DNA from 2 places in the Clostridium aquiflavi genome. Region 1 is predicted to be linked to the other one. Evidence: predicted binding sites of a transcription regulator. Region 1 holds the regulator's gene; the other holds the start of a gene.
What was found. The regulator HrcA, encoded in region 1, represses chaperone genes, less so after heat shock. The targets are predictions, from matches to a motif close to TGTTAGCACTCNNNNNNNNNGAGTGCTAACA.
Positions count from the first base shown of each region.

Region 2: the regulator HrcA is predicted to act here: its motif matches at 3,893-3,923, upstream of groES (co-chaperone GroES).

Region 1 is NZ_JAVJAN010000008.1:67,632-77,347, forward strand. It holds gene prmA (50S ribosomal protein L11 methyltransferase) at 1-155, opposite strand, end outside; gene trmB (tRNA (guanosine(46)-N7)-methyltransferase TrmB) at 187-846, opposite strand; gene RGC78_RS04165 (nitrite/sulfite reductase) at 1,108-2,658, opposite strand; gene dnaJ (molecular chaperone DnaJ) at 2,878-3,996, opposite strand; gene dnaK (molecular chaperone DnaK) at 4,100-5,950, opposite strand; gene grpE (nucleotide exchange factor GrpE) at 6,029-6,649, opposite strand; gene hrcA (heat-inducible transcriptional repressor HrcA) at 6,688-7,719, opposite strand; gene hemW (radical SAM family heme chaperone HemW) at 7,904-9,043, opposite strand; gene lepA (translation elongation factor 4) at 9,141-9,716, opposite strand, start outside.
Region 2 is NZ_JAVJAN010000004.1:78,510-88,225, forward strand. It holds gene RGC78_RS02130 (response regulator transcription factor) at 1-215, shown strand, start outside; gene RGC78_RS02135 (sensor histidine kinase) at 219-1,628, shown strand; gene RGC78_RS02140 (DUF3919 family protein) at 1,658-2,497, shown strand; gene RGC78_RS02145 (ABC transporter substrate-binding protein) at 2,518-3,555, shown strand; gene groES (co-chaperone GroES) at 3,969-4,253, shown strand; gene groL (chaperonin GroEL) at 4,267-5,889, shown strand; gene RGC78_RS02160 (type II secretion system protein) at 6,100-6,504, shown strand; purine riboswitch at 6,603-6,700, shown strand; gene guaB (IMP dehydrogenase) at 6,841-8,295, shown strand; gene guaA (glutamine-hydrolyzing GMP synthase) at 8,383-9,716, shown strand, end outside.

The DNA.
Region 1 (9,716 bases):
AAATCCCAAGTTAATGGTCCTTGATCTCTTGTTAATAAATCGTTTGGGTCTTCTACGGCAACCCCTTGGCTGTTTAATCCATAAAATATTCCTGATACAGGTTCTATTGCTTCGCAACTTGTTATTACTCTAACTTCTATCCATACTCCGTTCATATTAAATCACTCCTACACTTATTTTAATTTTTTAGTCTTCTTTTATTGCTATTAAAAATTTAGTTTTTATTCCTTGTTCCGTAAACATTCTTTCATGTTCAGTTTCAACATTTCCTTCAAAACCACTAGTATGTAAATCATAAGTTATATATTCAATTCTAAACTTACCTTCTTTAAAATATTCAAGAGATTCTTCAAATAATTCATCATCATCTGTCTTAAACCAAATCTCTCCATTTTCTTTTAAAAAGTTTCTATATTGAGTTAACTGTCTTGTATGAGTTAGTCTTCTCTTCTTATGTTTCTTTTTAGGCCAAGGATTGCAAAAATTAATATAAATTCTACTTATGTTGTCATTTTCATCTAACATTTCATTAATAAGACCAATCTCTTGAGCCATCAATTTAATATTATTTAATTCTTTATTTTTCTCGTTATATGCTTTTTCTATATTTCTTTTAGCTAGACCTAGCACTTCGTCTTTTATATCAATTGCAATATAATTAATATTTTCATTATCAGAACCATGTACAGCTACAAACACACCTTTACCGCATCCAAGTTCTAAGTAAATAGGATTTTCATTGTTAAATGATTCCTTCCACTTACCTTTGTTTTCTTTAGGATTTACAATAAAAAAATTACAACTTTCAAGTTCTGGTCTTGCCCATGGCTTTTTTCTCATTCTCATTGTTAATTCACTCCATCTTTTATCTAATGCCTTATAAGTTTAATATCAAACCAATAAGACCTATGTATTTCCTTAATAAAAAAAGAATTCTTTTGCTTATTTTAGCATTAAAATTCACTTTATCATTCATAATAATTATACATATATCGAAATATATTGCAATTATATAAAATTTGAAACACTTCTATTTAATTGGTTTTATAAAATATAAAAAGCTATTTATTTCCCAAAAAAATCAAGAAATAAATAGCTAATCTATACTTATTTTTTAAATTTATTTACTAATGCTTCAAATTCTTCTTCATGATCCTTTAGATAATCATGAAAATTAACATTATCTTTTTCCAATAATAATGCTAATTCATAAAGAAATTCTGGAATATCTTCTGTTAAAATGTCTCCATATATTTTACCAAGTCTTGCATTGCCTTCTTCAAAAGATCCATTTATATGAAGTTCAAATACGTCTTTAGTTTCATCATTTACTCTCTTCTTCTTTCCTGTAAATCCAATCAAAGCAACTTCATGAATACCACATGAATTTCCACAGCCGGATATATGAACTCTAGGTAATACATCTTTTCTATAATTTTTCTCTTTAAAATATTTTAGTATATTATCTAATATACCCTGGCTATTTAATATGCCTATTTGACATGTAGGTACTCCTATACAAGATATACTTTGTTCTAATGTAGTTTCTCCACCTAAATCTTTTGTAGCTTCTAAAAGCCTTTTAGCTTCTTCTCCATTTAAATTTCTAATATACATGCCTTCTGTCATAGTAAGTCTTATTTCTACATCTTTAGTATTTTCAATTTCGTCAATAATTAATTTTAAATCTTTAAGATATAATTGACCTCCTATTGGATGAAAGTATACACTATACAATCCCTTTTGCTTTTGCTCATACAATCTATTATGTTCTAAATCAATTTCTATACCTTCTTTGTTGCACTCTGATACATGTAAATGCAAAGTCAAATCTTCTTTGTCCCTTAATTCTTTCAAGTGTTTTTTATAGCAATTTAAAAATTCTTCTGGTCCCATTTTATCTAATATATATCTTATACGTGCTTTGTTTTTATTCTCATAGTCACCTTCTTCCATAAATAGATTTGTCATAGCTTCAACATGATATAAGACGTCACTAGGATCTATAAGTTCATCACACACAATTCCTAACTTTGGATTTTTTCCTAACCCTCCGCCTATGTATACCTTAAAATACTTTTTACCATTTTCTACAACTGCTAAAAACCCTAAATCTGTAACAGTAGAATGTCCACAATCCATATTACTGCTTGAAAATGAAACTTTAATTTTTCTAGGAAGATTATATGTATTTATTTTTCTTAAAAAATGATTATTTACTGCTAATGCATAAGGTGTAACATCAAAAGCTTCATATCTATCTACACCTGCTAGTGGAGACATTGCAACATTTCTTGGATAATTTCCACCTGCTCCTCTAGTATATATATTATGTTCTAATCCTTCTTTCATTATTTCACATGCATCATCTATAGATATATCATGAAATTGAACAGCTTGCCTTGTAGTTAAATGTATCTTTTCTAAATTATACTTTTTAGCCATATCATATATAAATTTTAATTCATCTACATGTGTTATTCCTGATGGTATTCTAAGACGCACCATAAATTTTTCACCACCACGATGAGCATATGTTCCCATGCCACCAGATATTTTCTTAAAATCCATTGCCGACATTTTACCTTCACAAAAATCATGACCTATTTTTCTGAAATCTTCTATTTCATCTAACAAAATTTTTTTCAACCTATCCATTAAAACCTACCTACCTTTGCTTTAAGATTAACAATAAACAAACATTTATAAATTCCTCTACTCACTAGCTTTATATTACAATATAACCCATCTTTAAAATATCCCTAAAATTAAAATGGTGCTTATCTTACAGTATTATCTTTATATATATTTCACTTTATTATGCAAAAAAATCGTTTCAAATTATATTAAAATTTGAAACGATTTTTTATTTAAAAATTATTTTTTTCTTCCGAAAAATGTTTTCTTAGAATTATGAGTATTTTCATTCATTTCTTCACCGCAAGCTTCCATAAACGTATATAACGCTTCTTTTTGCTTTTGATTTAATCCTTTTGGTATATCAACAATAACTCTTACATATTGATCACCTTTTCCAGTAGAATTAACTCTAGCAACACCTTTTCCTTTTAATCTAAATAGTGTTCCTGATTGTGTTCCTTCAGGAATAGTATATTTCACATTTCCTTCTACTGTTTTAACTGTAATCTCTGTACCAAGAGCTGCTTTAGCCATTGATATGTGAGTATCTATATAAATATCATTTCCTTTTCTTGTGAATTCCTTTGATTGAGCTACATTTATTCTAATGTATAAATCTCCAGGACTTCCCCCTCTTAAGCCATGTTCACCTTGTCCTCTAAGAGGCATAACATTTCCAGTATCAACTCCCGCAGGAATATTTACGTTTATCTTTCTTGTCTTTCTAACATTTCCATTTCCTCTACAATGTGTACAAGGTTTTTCAATTATATTTCCTGTACCACTACATCTATCACAAGTTGATGTTGATACAAAACTTCCAAGTGGAGTTTGTCTTTGTACTCTTACTTGACCTGAGCCGCCACAAGTTGGACAAGTCTTCTTAGAAGTTCCAGGTTCAGCACCTGAACCATTACAGTGTTCACAACTTTCGCTTCTATTAACTGTAATTTCCTTTTCAACTCCAAAAACAGCTTCTTCAAAAGTTAATGTTAATGTATATTCAATGTCATTTCCTCTAACTGGTCCATTTCTTCTACGTGTACTTGAACCGCCAGTAAACATATCAAAAATATCTCCAAAGCCGCCCATATCAAAGCCACCAAAGCCGCCTGATCCAAATCCACCGCCATTAAAATCAGCTGTTCCAAACTGATCATAATTAGATTTTTTTTCAGGATCAGAAAGCACTTGGTACGCTTCATTTATCTCTTTAAATTTTTCTTCTGCTTCTGCATTTCCCTTATTCTTATCGGGATGATACTTAATAGCTAATTTTCTAAAAGCCTTTTTTATTTCATCATCACTTGCACCTTTTTGAAGTCCAAGAACTTCATAATAATCTTTGTTTGCCATTTATTAATGTTCACCACCTAGTTTTGTTTTCTACCTTAAAGAGGGAAGACGAGCATTGCCTTCCCTCTGAATTATTATATTAGATAACTAGAATATAGTAAAATTATTTATCATCATCTACTTTAAAATCAGCATCTACAACATTGTCATCATGTGGTGCTTGCTCTGCTCCACCTGCTGCATTTGGATCAAATCCACCAGCTTGAGATGGATCTCCACCTGCTGCTGCATAAACTTTAGAAGATACAGCATAGAATTCTTGAGTTAATTCTTCTGTAGCTTTCTTTATAGCTTCTAAATCTTCTCCATCTTTTATAGCTTTAAGAGCTTCTAATTTTTCAGTAACTTTAGCTTTGTCTTCTGCTGATACTTTATCTCCAAGTTCAGTTAAGGCTTTTTCTGTTTGATAGATTAATTGATCTGCATTATTTAAAGTTTCTACCTTTTCTTTTCTCTTCTTATCTTCTTCTGCAAATTTTTCTGCTTCTTTTACAGCTTTATCTATTTCTTCATCATTTAAGTTAGTAGATGCAGTAATAGTTATATTAGCTTCTTTTCCTGTTCCTTTATCTAATGCTGATACTTTAACAATACCATTAGCATCAATATCAAAAGTAACTTCAATTTGAGGAATTCCTCTTGGTGCTGGAGCTATTCCTGATAAAGTAAATCTTCCTAATGATTTATTATCCATAGCCATTTGTCTTTCACCTTGAACTACATTTATTTCAACTGATGTTTGACTATCTGCTGCAGTTGAGAATATTTGACTCTTTTTAGTTGGAATAGTTGTATTTCTTTCAATTAATGGAGTTGCTATTCCACCAGCTGTTTCTATTCCTAAAGTTAATGGTGTAACATCTAATAATAATACATCTTTAACTTCTCCTGTTAATACTCCTGCTTGAACTGCAGCTCCTACTGCTACACATTCATCCGGATTAACTCCCTTTGATGGATCTTTTCCTGTAAAGTTTTTAACTGCTTCTACAACAGCAGGTATTCTTGTTGATCCACCAACTAAGATTATTTTTTCAATTTCATCTATAGAAATTGCAGCATCACTTAATGCTTTTTTCATAGGTTCAATACTTCTTTGAACTAAGTCATTAGTAATTTCATTGAATTTAGCTCTTGTTAAGTTTAGGTCTATATGTTTTGGACCTGTTGCATCAGCTGTTATAAATGGTAAATTGATATTTGTTTGCATTGATGAAGATAATTCAATCTTTGCTTTTTCTGCTGCTTCTTTTAATCTTTGAAGAGCCATTTTATCTTGTCTTAAATCAATTCCATTTTCTGCCTTAAATGTTTCTGCTATATAATCCATAACTTTTTGGTCGAAGTCATCTCCACCAAGTTTTGTATCACCATTAGTAGATAATACTTCAAATACTCCATCTCCTAATTCTAAGATAGATACATCAAAAGTACCACCACCTAAATCATAAACTAATATTTTATGATTTGAATCCATTTTATCTAATCCATAAGCTAAAGCTGCTGCTGTTGGTTCATTGATTATTCTTAATACTTCTAAACCAGCAATTTTACCTGCATCTTTTGTTGCTTGTCTTTCACTATCATTAAAGTAAGCTGGTACTGTAATAACCGCTTGAGTTACACTTTCACCTAAATAGCTTTCAGCATCAGCTTTTATTTTTTGAAGTACCATAGCTGAAATTTCTTGTGGTGAATAGTTCTTACCATCTATATCAACTTTATAAGAAGTTCCCATATGTCTCTTTATTGAGATAATAGTTTTGTCTGGATTTGTTATCGCTTGTCTTTTAGCTACTTGACCTACTAGTCTTTCTCCGCCAGCTTGGAAAGATACTACTGATGGAGTAGTTCTTGCTCCTTCTGAATTTGTTATAACAACAGGTTCTCCACCTTCCATAACTGCAACACATGAATTAGTTGTACCTAAGTCAATTCCTATTATTTTTCCCATAATATATTCCTCCTAAATTTGGTTTAATTTATTTGTATATTTTATTTAAATATTAGCCTCTTTTCATAGGCTAGTTAATTAGTTAGCTACTTTAACAACTGTATATCTAATTACTTTATCTTCTTTTTTATATCCTTTTAAGAAAACTTCTGCAATTTGATTTTTTCCCATATTCTCATCTTCTATATGCATTACTGCTTGATGAAGATTTGGATCAAAATCTGCTGATGCATCTATTTCTTCAACTCCTAGTTTTTCAAAAGAACCTTGGCAAGATTTTATTGTCATCTCTACACCTTTTTTTAGGTCTTCAAGACTTCCTTCTGCAGCAACTGCTCTTTCAAGATTATCTAAAACAGGAACTAATTCTTTTAATACATCTACACATGCATCTGAGTATATTCCTTGTTTTTCTTTAGTTGTTCTTTTTCTGTAGTTGTCATATTCAGCAGTAATTCTTAATACTCTATCATTTAAAGATTCCATTTCCTGCTTTAATTTTTCATTTTCTTCTTTATACTTTTTCATCATGCTAAGTTCATCCTCTTCTTCATTTAAAGATTCTTCAGAAGCTTCATCATTTAGATTTTCCTTATCATTATTTTCAATGTTATCTTCTTTTTTTTCATTTTCTTCGATAACATCTTCAATTATCTCTTCTACTTCTTCATTTTTTAAAGTTTCACCATTATATTCCATTTCTGAAATTACACCTCTTCTCTTATTGATTATAAAAATTATTTATTCTGATTATTTAACATATTGTTTAATTCTTTTACAATTTCAGCCATTATTGCTATTACTTTAGAATAATCTATTCTTCTAGGACCTATTAATCCAATGGTTCCAATGGGTCTATTTCCAAAAGAATATTCTGCAGCTATTATGCTACATTCTTTAGCTTGTGGCTTATAATTTTCTTCACCTATTCTAATAGTTATATCTTCATTTGTTTTAAGTAAATCTCTTAATGACTCTTTATCATTAAGAAGAGATAACATTTCCTTAGCTTTTTCAATATCGTTGTATTCTGGATAGTTAAATATATTAGTAGTGCCCTCCATAATTAAATCAGGTGAATCTGCTGCATTTTTTAGAGTTTCATATAATGGAGTTAACAAAGCATTAAATAATTCATCGTATCCTTGTAAATCTTCTTTTAATTGATTGATAACTTGTAAATTTATTTGTTCTATACAAAGATTTACCAGTCTCCTATTAATAACTGCATTTATCTTATTCAATTCCTCAATTGTCGGCGTTGAATTAACTCTTATTATATGATTTTTCATTACTCCAGCATCTGTTATTATTACTGATACTAATGTAGTACTATCTACTTTCATCAACTGAAGTGATTTAATAAAACTTTTATTTACTGATGGAGTTTGAACTACACAAGTTAAATTAGTAAGTTCTGATAATAAAGAACTTGTTTGTCTAACTATTTTATCTACTTCTAACATAGCCGTATCTATAATATATTGCTTTATTCTCAAATTTTCTTCAGGTGTTAGCAATTGATTTTCCATCAAATTATCAACATATAATCTATATCCCTTACTAGATGGAACTCTTCCTGACGAAGCATGAGGTTGTTCTAAATAACCCATATCTTCAAGATCTGCCATCTCATTTCTAATGGTTGCAGACCCTACCCCTAAGTTATACTTTTTAGCAATAGTTCTAGAGCCAACTGGATCTCCAGTATGAATATAATCATTGATAATAGCTTGAAGTATTTTTATTTTTCTATCATCAATAGTCATAATCTCACCTCTTTTGTTAGCACTCACTATGTTCGAGTGCTAATGACTATGTTTTTAATATAGTATTTATCATGTTTTTTGTCAATTCTATTTATATTTAATATAAAGATCTTCACTTCTTTTATTTGATTTTTTATTGACTTTTCTCCATTTTTCTCATTTTTACTCTAATTTACTATAAAAGTTATATTATAAAATCACTCATAACACTATTTGATACTTCTATTCCACGAGATGTCAAATATATTCTACCCCCATTACGAACTAATAATTCTTGTTTAATATTTTTATCAATTATGGTTCCATATACCTCGTCTATATCTTTTTTAAACCTCTCTTTAAATTCGCTTTCTTCTATTCCGCTAATCATTCTAAGCCCCATAAACATGAATTCTTCCATGTTATCATTTATATTATTTTTATAGATTTCATTTTCAACATTTTTATTATTATTTATATTTTTAATATAAAGTTCTATATCATCTATGTTTTTTATTCTTTTCCCATCAATATAAGAACTTGCTGAAGCTCCTAGTCCTAAATATTCATTTAATTTCCAATAAACTGTATTATGGTAACATTCTTTTTCATCTTTTGCAAAATTAGAAATCTCATATTGATTATATCCATTATCTTTCAAAAATTCTTTTGTGAGCAAATACATTTCTCTTTCTTCTTCTTCAGATGGTAAATTTAATTTATCTTTATTATATAAATTATAAAAACAAGTTCCCTCTTCAATTATTAGACTATATGCAGATATGTGTTCTGGATTAAATTCTATTATTTTCTCTAATGTTCTTCTCCAATCTTCTACACTTTGATTTGGCAATCCAAACATTAAGTCTATATTTATATTTGTAAATCCTACTTTTCTTGCCAATAAATAATTATTTTCAAATTCTTCAAGAGTATGAATTCTCCCGATTTCTTTTAAAAGAGATGATTTTGTAGATTGAAGTCCCATACTTATTCTATTTACATTATATTTTTTCATAATTTTTAGCTTATCTTCACTTAAACTACCTGGATTACATTCCATAGTAAATTCTAAATTTTCTTCTAATCTTAAAGTATTAATGCATTTTAAAAGCTTCTCTAATTCTATTTCATTTAAATAAGAGGGTGTACCACCTCCAATAAATATACTTTTAATTTTATAATTGCTAGATTTAGTTCTAATCTCCTTATTAAGTGCATTTACATACTCACTAATAAATTTTTCTTTTCCTGAATATGAGGGAAAATCACAATATAAGCATTTTTGCTTACAAAACGGAATATGTATATATAAAGATATTTCTTTTAAAAATAGTTCTTTCATCTTTTCTCCTCCTAATTAATGCTTTTTAATACTTTTAGATGAAAAAAGCTGACAAATTTGTCAGCTTTTTTTCTTATGTTTAATTTTTATTATATTTTTAATCTACTTTTAATACTGCCATAAATGCTTCTTGTGGTACTTCAACAGAACCAACCTGTCTCATTCTCTTCTTACCTTCTTTTTGCTTTTCAAGTAATTTCTTCTTTCTTGAAATATCTCCACCATAACATTTAGCCAATACATCTTTTCTCATAGCTTTTACTGTTTCTCTTGCTATAATTTTTGAGCCAATTGCAGCTTGAATTGGAACTTCAAACATTTGTCTTGGAATTATTTCTTTTAACTTCTCAGCTATGCCTCTTCCTTTGCTATAAGCTCTTTCATCTGGAACTATCATTGATAATGCATCAACTACATCTCCATTTAATAAAATATCAAGCTTAACTAACTTAGTTGTCTTGTATCCTTTAAATTCATAGTCTAAAGATGCGTATCCTCTAGTTCTAGATTTTAATGTATCGAAAAAGTCATAAACTATTTCATTTAGCGGCATATCATAAGTTATTACTGCTCTTGTTTCTTCTATATATTGCATGTCTATATAAATTCCACGACGTTCTTGACATAATTCCATAACAGCTCCAACATAATCAGTTGGTGTAATTATAGATGC
Region 2 (9,716 bases), on a different contig from region 1:
TTACACATATAGAATTTGAAATAATTTTATTAATGGTGCAAAATCCATATAAAGTTTTTACAAGAGAAGAATTATTGGACAAGATATGGGGGTATAGTTTTGTAGGAAATACTAGAGCTGTGGACATTCATATAAAGAGAATTAGACAAAAGCTCGCAGGAAATGAAGACGTTATAAAAACAATATATGGAGTAGGATATAGGTTAGAGGTATAATAGATGAATTTGGGTATTAAAGGAAAAATAGTAATAATGAATATAGTTGTACTGATAATAGCTATATTAAGTATATATGCAGTAACAATTTATACTCTGTATAGTAGAGTAATAAATAATTCAATAGATATGCTAAAAAAAGAAAGTTATACAAGTCAATCATTTATTATGAAATATTTAGAGACGGAAGATGATTTTCATGTAGAAAACGTTTTGAATGAGATGAGCCCTTTTATTGCAACATACTTATCTAATGGTTGTAAATTTAGGGTTCAAATTTATAATAATTCATCTTTAATTGGAGATTCAGACAATTATCCTAATATAAGCAAAGATGATGATGTGGTAACAGCATTAAAAGGAAATAAATCATATATTATAAGAAGAATTGAAGAATCTTCTTACATACTCTTTTCAAGCCCGATTTATTATTCAGATGGTACTATAGGGTGTATAAGATATGTATATGATCTTGATAATGAAAATACAATTATAACTAATACGATTCTTAGTATGGTTTTATTTGCTATAGTAGCAATAATATTTTCTAGTATAATGAGTAATTCATTTTCTAATAGAATAGTTAGACCAATAGTTAGTCTGAAAAATATTGCAAGGAAAGTATCATTTGGAGACTTTTCTAAGAAAATTAGTATAAATAGTAAAGACGAGATAGAAGATTTGTCTAATTCTTTTAATATAATGTCTAATAATATAGAAATAATGATTGAAAATTTAAAAGAAGAAAAAGACACTCAAAAGAGGTTTTTGGATAATGTCACTCATGAATTTAAAACTCCATTAGCAGCAATTCTAGGATATTCAGATTTGTTACTAAGAGTAAAAGAAAAAAAAGATATTGAACAATGTGTAAAATATATAGTACAAAGTAGTAATAGATTATTAAAACTTGTTGAACAACTTCTTGATTTATCAAGACTTAATAAAAATGAAATAGAAATAAAAAATGAAAATGTTGATATAAAATCTGTGGTTGAAAGTGCTGCAATAATGTTAAATCCTAGAATGAGTAAATTTGGGATTAAACTTAATATGAATTTAGTTAGCAAAAATGTTTATGCAGATAAAGAAAAAACAGAACAAGTTATACTTAATTTATTAGATAATGCAATTAAATATAGTGAATGTACTGAGATAAATATATATATGGAATATAATGAATCTTATGTAATAATATATATTCTTGACAATGGACAAGGTATACCAAAAGAAGATTTAAAAAACGTATTTGAAAATTTTTATACAGCACATAAAGCATTACAAAAAAAATATGGTGGAAGTGGACTAGGATTATCAATATGTAAAGAATTTATGGAAAAGCAATCTGGAAAAATTGAAATAAGTAGCTTAAATGGAACTACTGTAAAATTAAGTTTCAAACATGCAATTTAAAATTATACAAAGTAGGGTGAAACAAATTTATGATAAACTTTAACTACAAGATAGTTATAAATCTATTTGTTATACTAGTTATATTGTTAGCTAGTATATATGTATATTTAAAAAGTAGCATTTATAACAATTTAATTATTTTAGATGATAAAGAACAGGTTATGCAGCATTCAAGTCATTCAATACCTGTTAAAGTAGAACTATATAGTAAAAGATGGGGTAAGCTAGTTATAAATTCTAATGATGAAATAAAAGAGTTTTGGAACATAGTTGAATCTATGCCTAAAAGTAATAATTTTTATAATTCAAAAATAGAAAATTCTTTTAATGAAATAACAGGTACTATATATTATTTGGATGGTGAAAAAGGTACATTATATTTAAATAATACTCTTAGAATAGATGATATTTATTATGGCGGTAATGAAAGTTCTGCATATATAAATAGAATTAAAAATTACATTAATGATATTTTCTGTACACCATCAGTATTATCAGAACTTATAAATGATAAGAATAAAATAACCATTGTAGATATTTATAATAATACTAAAAAGTGTGGTAGTAATGATAAAATTTTAATAAAAGATGAAGTTATGAATTTAAAAAGAATTACAGATAATAAAAAATTAGAATGGGCTGTAGCTAATAAGGGCGATTTGAATTATCATATTAGAATTTACAGAGAAGAATCTGAGGAATTTTATGATAATAAAATAGAAGATGATATAAATAGTTATGATGTAATAAGTCTTGATATTTATGAGAATGATTATGTAATTGTTAGAGATTATGGTGATGAAATAGTAAATTCCTTCTATATGGAGGGAGATTTGAATAATATATGTAACAACTTATTTAATCAGTAATATTTATTGGAGGTAAAAATATGTTAAATAAAAGAAGGGGTATTTTATTAATATTTATTTTACTTATGCTTTGTATTCTTAATGGATGCTCTAATAATATGTCTAGTAGTAAGGAACTACCAAATCTTAAAAATGATAATTTGGTAGTTTATGTTGCGTTTAATGAAGATGAAGCTAAAGTTTTACTTGATGGATTTAAAGAAAAAACTGGGTGCAATTATACATTTTTAAGATATCCAACAGAAGAACTAGCTGATAAGATTAATAATAAAGAAATTTTAGGAGAAGCAGATATATTTTTAGGGGGAACAGCTGATGCTGTTGAACTATTAAAAATGAATGATTGTCTAGAAAAATATACTATAAACAGTTCAAGTGAAATCCCTATAGAGTATATGGATAGTGATGGGTATTGGATAGGATTATACGTTGAGGCTTTATCTATAGCTATAAATGAAGAAAGATGGAATAAAGAATTTAAAGATGTGGAGAAACCTAAAACAATAGAGGAACTAATAAATCCTAAATTTAAAGGTGAGATAGTACTTGCTGATCCAAGGACATCAGGAACAGGATATACTTTTTTATCTTACTTAGTACAAACTATGGGAAAAGATAATGCATTGGAATTTTTTAAGAAGTTAAAAAATAATGTAGGGCAATTTACTGATAGTGGATTTACGCCAGCTAAAAAAGTTGGAGTGGGAGAATATTTAATAACGGTAAACTTTATAAATCAACAACTTATAGTTAGAAATTCAGGATTTAATGTAGAATCTATTGTTCCAGAAAATACAGGATGGACAATATGTCCTATAGCTAAAATAAAGGATGGAAAGAATAAGAAGGCTTCTGAAGCATTTATGAATTACTGTGTAACTAAAGAAGCAGGGATATCGCTTAAAGATTTTTCTATGGGATTTTCAACAATACCAGGTGTTAATTATCCTAACATAGAAAAAGATTTTACTTCATATAAATTAAGTAAAGAATATGATTTTAAAAAAGCAGCTAAAGATAGAAAAGAACTATTAGAAGATTTAGAAGAAATAATGTGATAAGAAAATTAGGATATTAAATAAAATCATTGATATATTTAATATCCTAATTTATCGTTAAGCTAACTATGCCTTAAATATTAATGTATATATTAATTGTTAGAAGTAAAAACTAATTAATAGGCTAGTTTTATTAATAAAAATATAATCAAACAATAAAATACATAAATAGAAATAATACACAAAAACATATTATTGAAATTAAAAAAGAAAATAAGAGAAAATATACGTAAATAGGAGCAATATATATTTAATTACAAATTTTAAACTTATAAAGCTATATAATATTATAAAAAATATTTGAATTATATGGTCATAAAGGATATTATAATAATTGTATTAGCACTCAATGCTATCGAGTGCTAATAGTTAATTAAAAAATATTTAATATTTAAAATATAGGAGGGACTTATATGAGAATAAAACCACTTGGAAATAGAGTAGTAATCAAGAGATTAGAAGCAGAAGAAAAGACAAAGAGCGGTATAGTTTTAACTGGAACTGCTAAAGAAGTACCACAAGAAGCAGAAGTTGTAGCAGTAGGTCCAGGAAGTATTGTTGATGGTACAAAAATAGAAATGGAAGTTAAAGTAGGAGATAAGGTTTTATATTCTAAATATTCTGGTACTGAAGTAAAATTAGACGGTGAAGAATATATGATATTAAAACAAGATGATATATTAGCAATAGTTGAATAGGAGAGTGGTATAAATGGCAAAGATGTTGAAATTTGGAGAAGATGCAAGAAGATCTATGCAAGTTGGAGTTGATAAACTTGCTGATACAGTTAAGGTAACATTAGGACCAAAAGGAAGAAACGTTGTTTTAGACAAGAAATTTGGTTCACCATTAATAACTAATGATGGTGTTTCTATTGCAAGAGAAATAGAATTGGAAGATCCATATGAAAATATGGGAGCTCAACTAGTTAAAGAAGTAGCAACAAAGACCAATGATGTTGCAGGAGATGGTACAACAACAGCAACTCTATTAGCTCAAGCTATTATTAGAGAAGGCTTAAAGAATGTTACTGCAGGGGCTAATCCTATGCTAATTAGAAATGGTATAAGAATGGCTGTTGAAACAGCAGTAGAAGAAATTAAGAAGATTTCTAAACCAGTAGAAGGAAAAGAAGATATAGCAAGAGTTGCAGCTATTTCAGCAGCAGACGAAGAAATTGGTAAGTTAATAGCTGATGCTATGGAAAAAGTAGGTAATGAGGGTGTTATTACAATAGAAGAATCTAAATCTATGGGAACAGAATTAGATGTAGTTGAAGGTATGCAATTTGATAGAGGGTATGTATCACCTTATATGTCTACAGATACAGAAAAGATGGAAGCTATATTAGATAATCCATATATTTTAATAACTGATAAGAAGATTTCAAATATTCAAGAAATATTACCTATATTAGAACAAATAGTTCAATGTGGTAAGAAATTATTGATTATAGCTGAAGACATTGAAGGCGAAGCTATGGCAACATTAGTTGTTAATAAATTAAGAGGAACATTTACTTGTGTAGCTGTAAAAGCACCAGGCTTTGGTGATAGAAGAAAAGAAATGCTTCAAGATATAGCTATATTAACAGGTGGAACAGTAATTGCTGAAGAATTAGGAAGAGATTTAAAAGAAGTTACTCTTGACATGCTTGGTCAAGCAGAGAGTGTTAAAGTAAGTAAAGATAATACTGTTGTTGTTAATGGTAAAGGTAATCCTGAAAACATAAAAGATAGAATATCACAAATAAAAGCTCAAATAGAAGAAACTTCTTCTGAATTTGATAAAGAAAAATTACAAGAAAGATTAGCTAAGCTTGCTGGTGGCGTTGCTGTAATTAAAGTCGGTGCTGCAACTGAAACAGAATTAAAAGAAAGAAAGCTTAGAATAGAAGATGCTTTAGCTGCTACAAAAGCTGCAGTTGAAGAAGGAATAGTACCAGGTGGTGGAACTGCATATATTAATGTAATAAAAGAAGTTGAAAAATTAACATCTGATGTTCAAGATACAGAACTTGGTATAAAAATAATTGTAAAATCATTAGAAGAACCATTAAGACAAATAGCTAGTAATGCTGGAGTTGAAGGATCTGTTATTATAGAAAAAGTTAAAAATAGTGAAGTAGGAACTGGATATGATGCTCTATATGGAAAATATGTAAATATGATAAAGACTGGTATTGTTGACCCAACTAAGGTTACAAGATCAGCTTTACAAAATGCAGCATCAGTATCAGCAACATTCTTAACAACAGAAGCTGCAGTTGCTGATATTCCTCAAAAAGAACCAGTAATGCCAGCACCAGGAATGGGAATGGACGGCATGTATTAATGTAATAAAAAGAGACTACCTAATTGGTAGTCTCTTTTGTGTATAGAAAATTAAAAAATTTTAATCTTTAAAAGGATGAGCCAATACTTTATTTTTTTATAAAATAAGCAGTTTAAATGTATATTCATAATATTTGTATATAAATTCTTTAACATAGCAATAATTTAAATAATGATATTTTTATTATATAAATTATTGGAGGATAATATTATGAAAAACAAATTTTGTTTAAATTATAAGTATAAGAAGAATAAGGGATTTACTTTATTGGAACTTATAGCAGTAATGGCTATTATAACAATCTTAGCAACTGCTATTTTACCTAAAGTAAATGGATATATAAATGAAGCTAAAAAAACTAAGGTCTTAGATCAATGTAGAAAAGTTGTAATGGCAGTAGAATCATATAATTTAACACATTCGTCCAATTATGAAAAAACTAAAAATATATCTAATATTAAAGAAGATAAAAGTGTAAGTAAATATTTAGAAGGTGTTGAATTTAATAATTTGGATTTAACTACAACAATTCAAAATTGTTATGATGTGTTAAATGGAAAAGAATTTAAATTAAAAACGGATAGTGAAATATTAGATTTATCTACAATTAATTAATGAAATCGGTTAAATAAAATAATTTTTCTATTTTTGCAATTTTAATTTCAATTTCATTGACTTTGGGCATAGCATACATTATAATATTTTTAATCAAACAAAGAAAATATTTTAAAACTCGTATATACCTTGGATATGGCAAGGAGTATCTACCGGAAACCTTAAATTTCTGACTATGAGTGATATTAATATATTAGTATATTTAAAATATATTAACGTATTAACTTCACTTACGGGGTTGATGCGTTTTTTTTTATACATAAAAATATGAAAAAAATGCAAGAAAAAATTCATAAAACAAAAAATATGAAATATAAAAATCAAGGGGGCATAATTATGGCTACAATAATAAAAACAGCTTATACATTTGATGATGTATTATTAGTACCTAATAAATCAGAAATATTACCTAGAGAGGTAAGTGTAAAGACAAAATTAACTAAGAAAATATCTTTAAATATACCTTTAATGAGTGCTGCAATGGATACAGTAACAGAATCTAAAATGGCTATTGCCATGGCAAGAGAAGGTGGAATCGGAATTATCCATAAAAACATGAGCATAGATGAGCAAGCAAAAGAAGTAGATAAGGTAAAAAGACAAGAAAATGGAATCATAACTGATCCAATATTTTTATCAAAAGAAAATACACTTCAAGATGCTGAAAACTTAATGGCTCAATATAGAATATCTGGAGTACCTATAACTGAAAATGGTAAATTAGTGGGTATACTTACAAATAGAGATGTGACTTTTGAAACTGATTTTACTAAAAAAATATCTGAAGTTATGACAAAAGAAAACTTAATTACAGCTCCAGAGAATACTTCTATTAATGAAGCAAAGGAAATTTTAAAGAAACATAAAATAGAGAAATTACCTTTAGTTGATTCAGAAGGAAATTTAAAGGGATTAATAACAATTAAAGATATTGATAAAGCTAAACAATTCCCTAATGCTGCAAAAGATCAAAATGGTAGATTATTATGTGGAGCTACTGTTGGTGTTACAGCAGACATGATGGATAGAGTTGATGCATTAGTAAAAGCTAAAGTAGATGTTATTACAGTAGATACTGCTCATGGTCATTCAAGAGGAGTTATGGAAGCTGTTAAACAAATAAAAAATAAGCATCCAGAATTACAAGTTATAGCTGGAAATGTTGCTACAGCAGAAGCAACAGAAGATTTAATAAAAGCTGGAGCAGATTGTGTTAAAGTAGGTATAGGCCCTGGATCTATATGTACTACAAGAGTAGTTGCTGGCGTTGGAGTACCTCAATTAACTGCTGTTATGGACTGTGCAGAAGTTGGTAAAAAATATGGAATTCCAGTAATTGCTGATGGTGGATTAAAGTACTCTGGGGATATAGTAAAAGCTTTATCAGCAGGTGCATCTGTAGCAATGATGGGATCATTATTTGCAGGTTGTGAAGAAGCACCAGGAGAAATGGAAATATATCAAGGAAGAAGTTATAAAGTATATAGAGGAATGGGTTCATTAGCAGCTATGGCTTGTGGATCAAAAGATAGATATTTCCAAGATGGAAACAAAAAGTTAGTACCAGAAGGTGTTGAAGGTAGAGTAGCGTATAAAGGATATGTTTCAGATACAATATTCCAATTAATAGGTGGAATAAAATCAGGAATGGGATATTTAGGTTCAAAGGATTTAGATACTTTATATGAAACTGCTAGATTTGTTGTTCAAACAGCATCAGGATATAGAGAAAGTCATCCACATGACATAAATATAACTAAGGAAGCTCCAAATTATAGTGTAGGACAATAAAAAATATATATAATTATTAATTTTTATTGAGTAATGTTCTTAGTTGTTAGATAATTAAATTTATAAAGAACAATTTAGGAGGAAATGATGAAGAGAGATTTAGTTTTAGTTATAGATTTTGGTGGACAATATAATCAATTAATTGCTAGAAGAGTGAGAGAGTGTAATGTATATTGTGAAGTTCATCCTTATAATTTAAGTGTTGATAAGATAAAAGAAATGAATCCTAAGGGAATTATTTTTACAGGTGGACCAAACAGCGTATATGGTGAAAATTCTCCTTTATGTGATAAAGCTATATTTGAAATAGGAGTACCTATTTTTGGTATATGTTACGGTTCTCAACTTATGTCTCATATGCTTGGAGGAAAAGTGGCAACTGCACCTGTAAGTGAATATGGAAAAACAAAAGTTGATGTAAAGGTAGAATCTAAGCTTTTTGAAGGAGTATCACCTTCAACAATTTGTTGGATGAGTCATACTGATTACATAGAAAAAGCACCAGAAGGATTTAAAGTAATAGGTAATACTCCTGTTTGTCCTGTTGCTGCTATGGAATGTGAAGATAAGAATTTATATGCAGTTCAATTCCATCCAGAAGTTATGCATACAAAAGAAGGTACAAAGATGCTTTCAAATTTTGTATATAATATTTGTGGATGTACTGGAGATTGGAAAATGGATTCATTTGTTGAGAAGACAATTGAAGAAATTCGTGAAAAAGTTGGAAATGGTAAAGTATTATGTGCATTATCAGGTGGAGTTGATTCATCAGTAGCAGCAGTAATGCTTTCAAAGGCTGTTGGAAAGCAACTAACATGTGTATTTGTTGATCATGGGTTACTTCGTAAAAATGAAGGCGATGAAGTTGAAGAAATATTTGGACCTAATGGTCAGTATGATTTAAACTTCATTCGTGTAAATGCACAAGAAAGATTTTATGAAAAGTTAGCTGGAGTAGAAGAACCAGAACAAAAGAGAAAAATTATTGGTGAAGAATTTATAAGAGTATTTGAAGAAGAAGCTAAAAAAATAGGTGTAGTTGATTACCTTGTCCAAGGAACTATTTATCCAGATGTAATTGAAAGTGGTCTTGGAAAATCAGCAGTTATAAAATCTCACCATAATGTTGGAGGACTTCCTGATTATGTTGACTTTAAAGAAATAATAGAACCTCTTAGATTGTTATTTAAAGATGAAGTTCGTAAGGCTGGATTAGAACTTGGAATACCTAAAAAATTAGTGTTCAGACAACCTTTTCCAGGCCCAGGTCTTGGAATACGTATTATTGGAGAGGTAACAGCTGAAAAAGTTAAAATAGTTCAAGATGCAGATGCAATCTATCGTGAAGAAATTGCAAAGGCAGGTATTGATAAAGAAATTGGTCAATATTTTGCAGCTCTTACTAATATGCGTTCAGT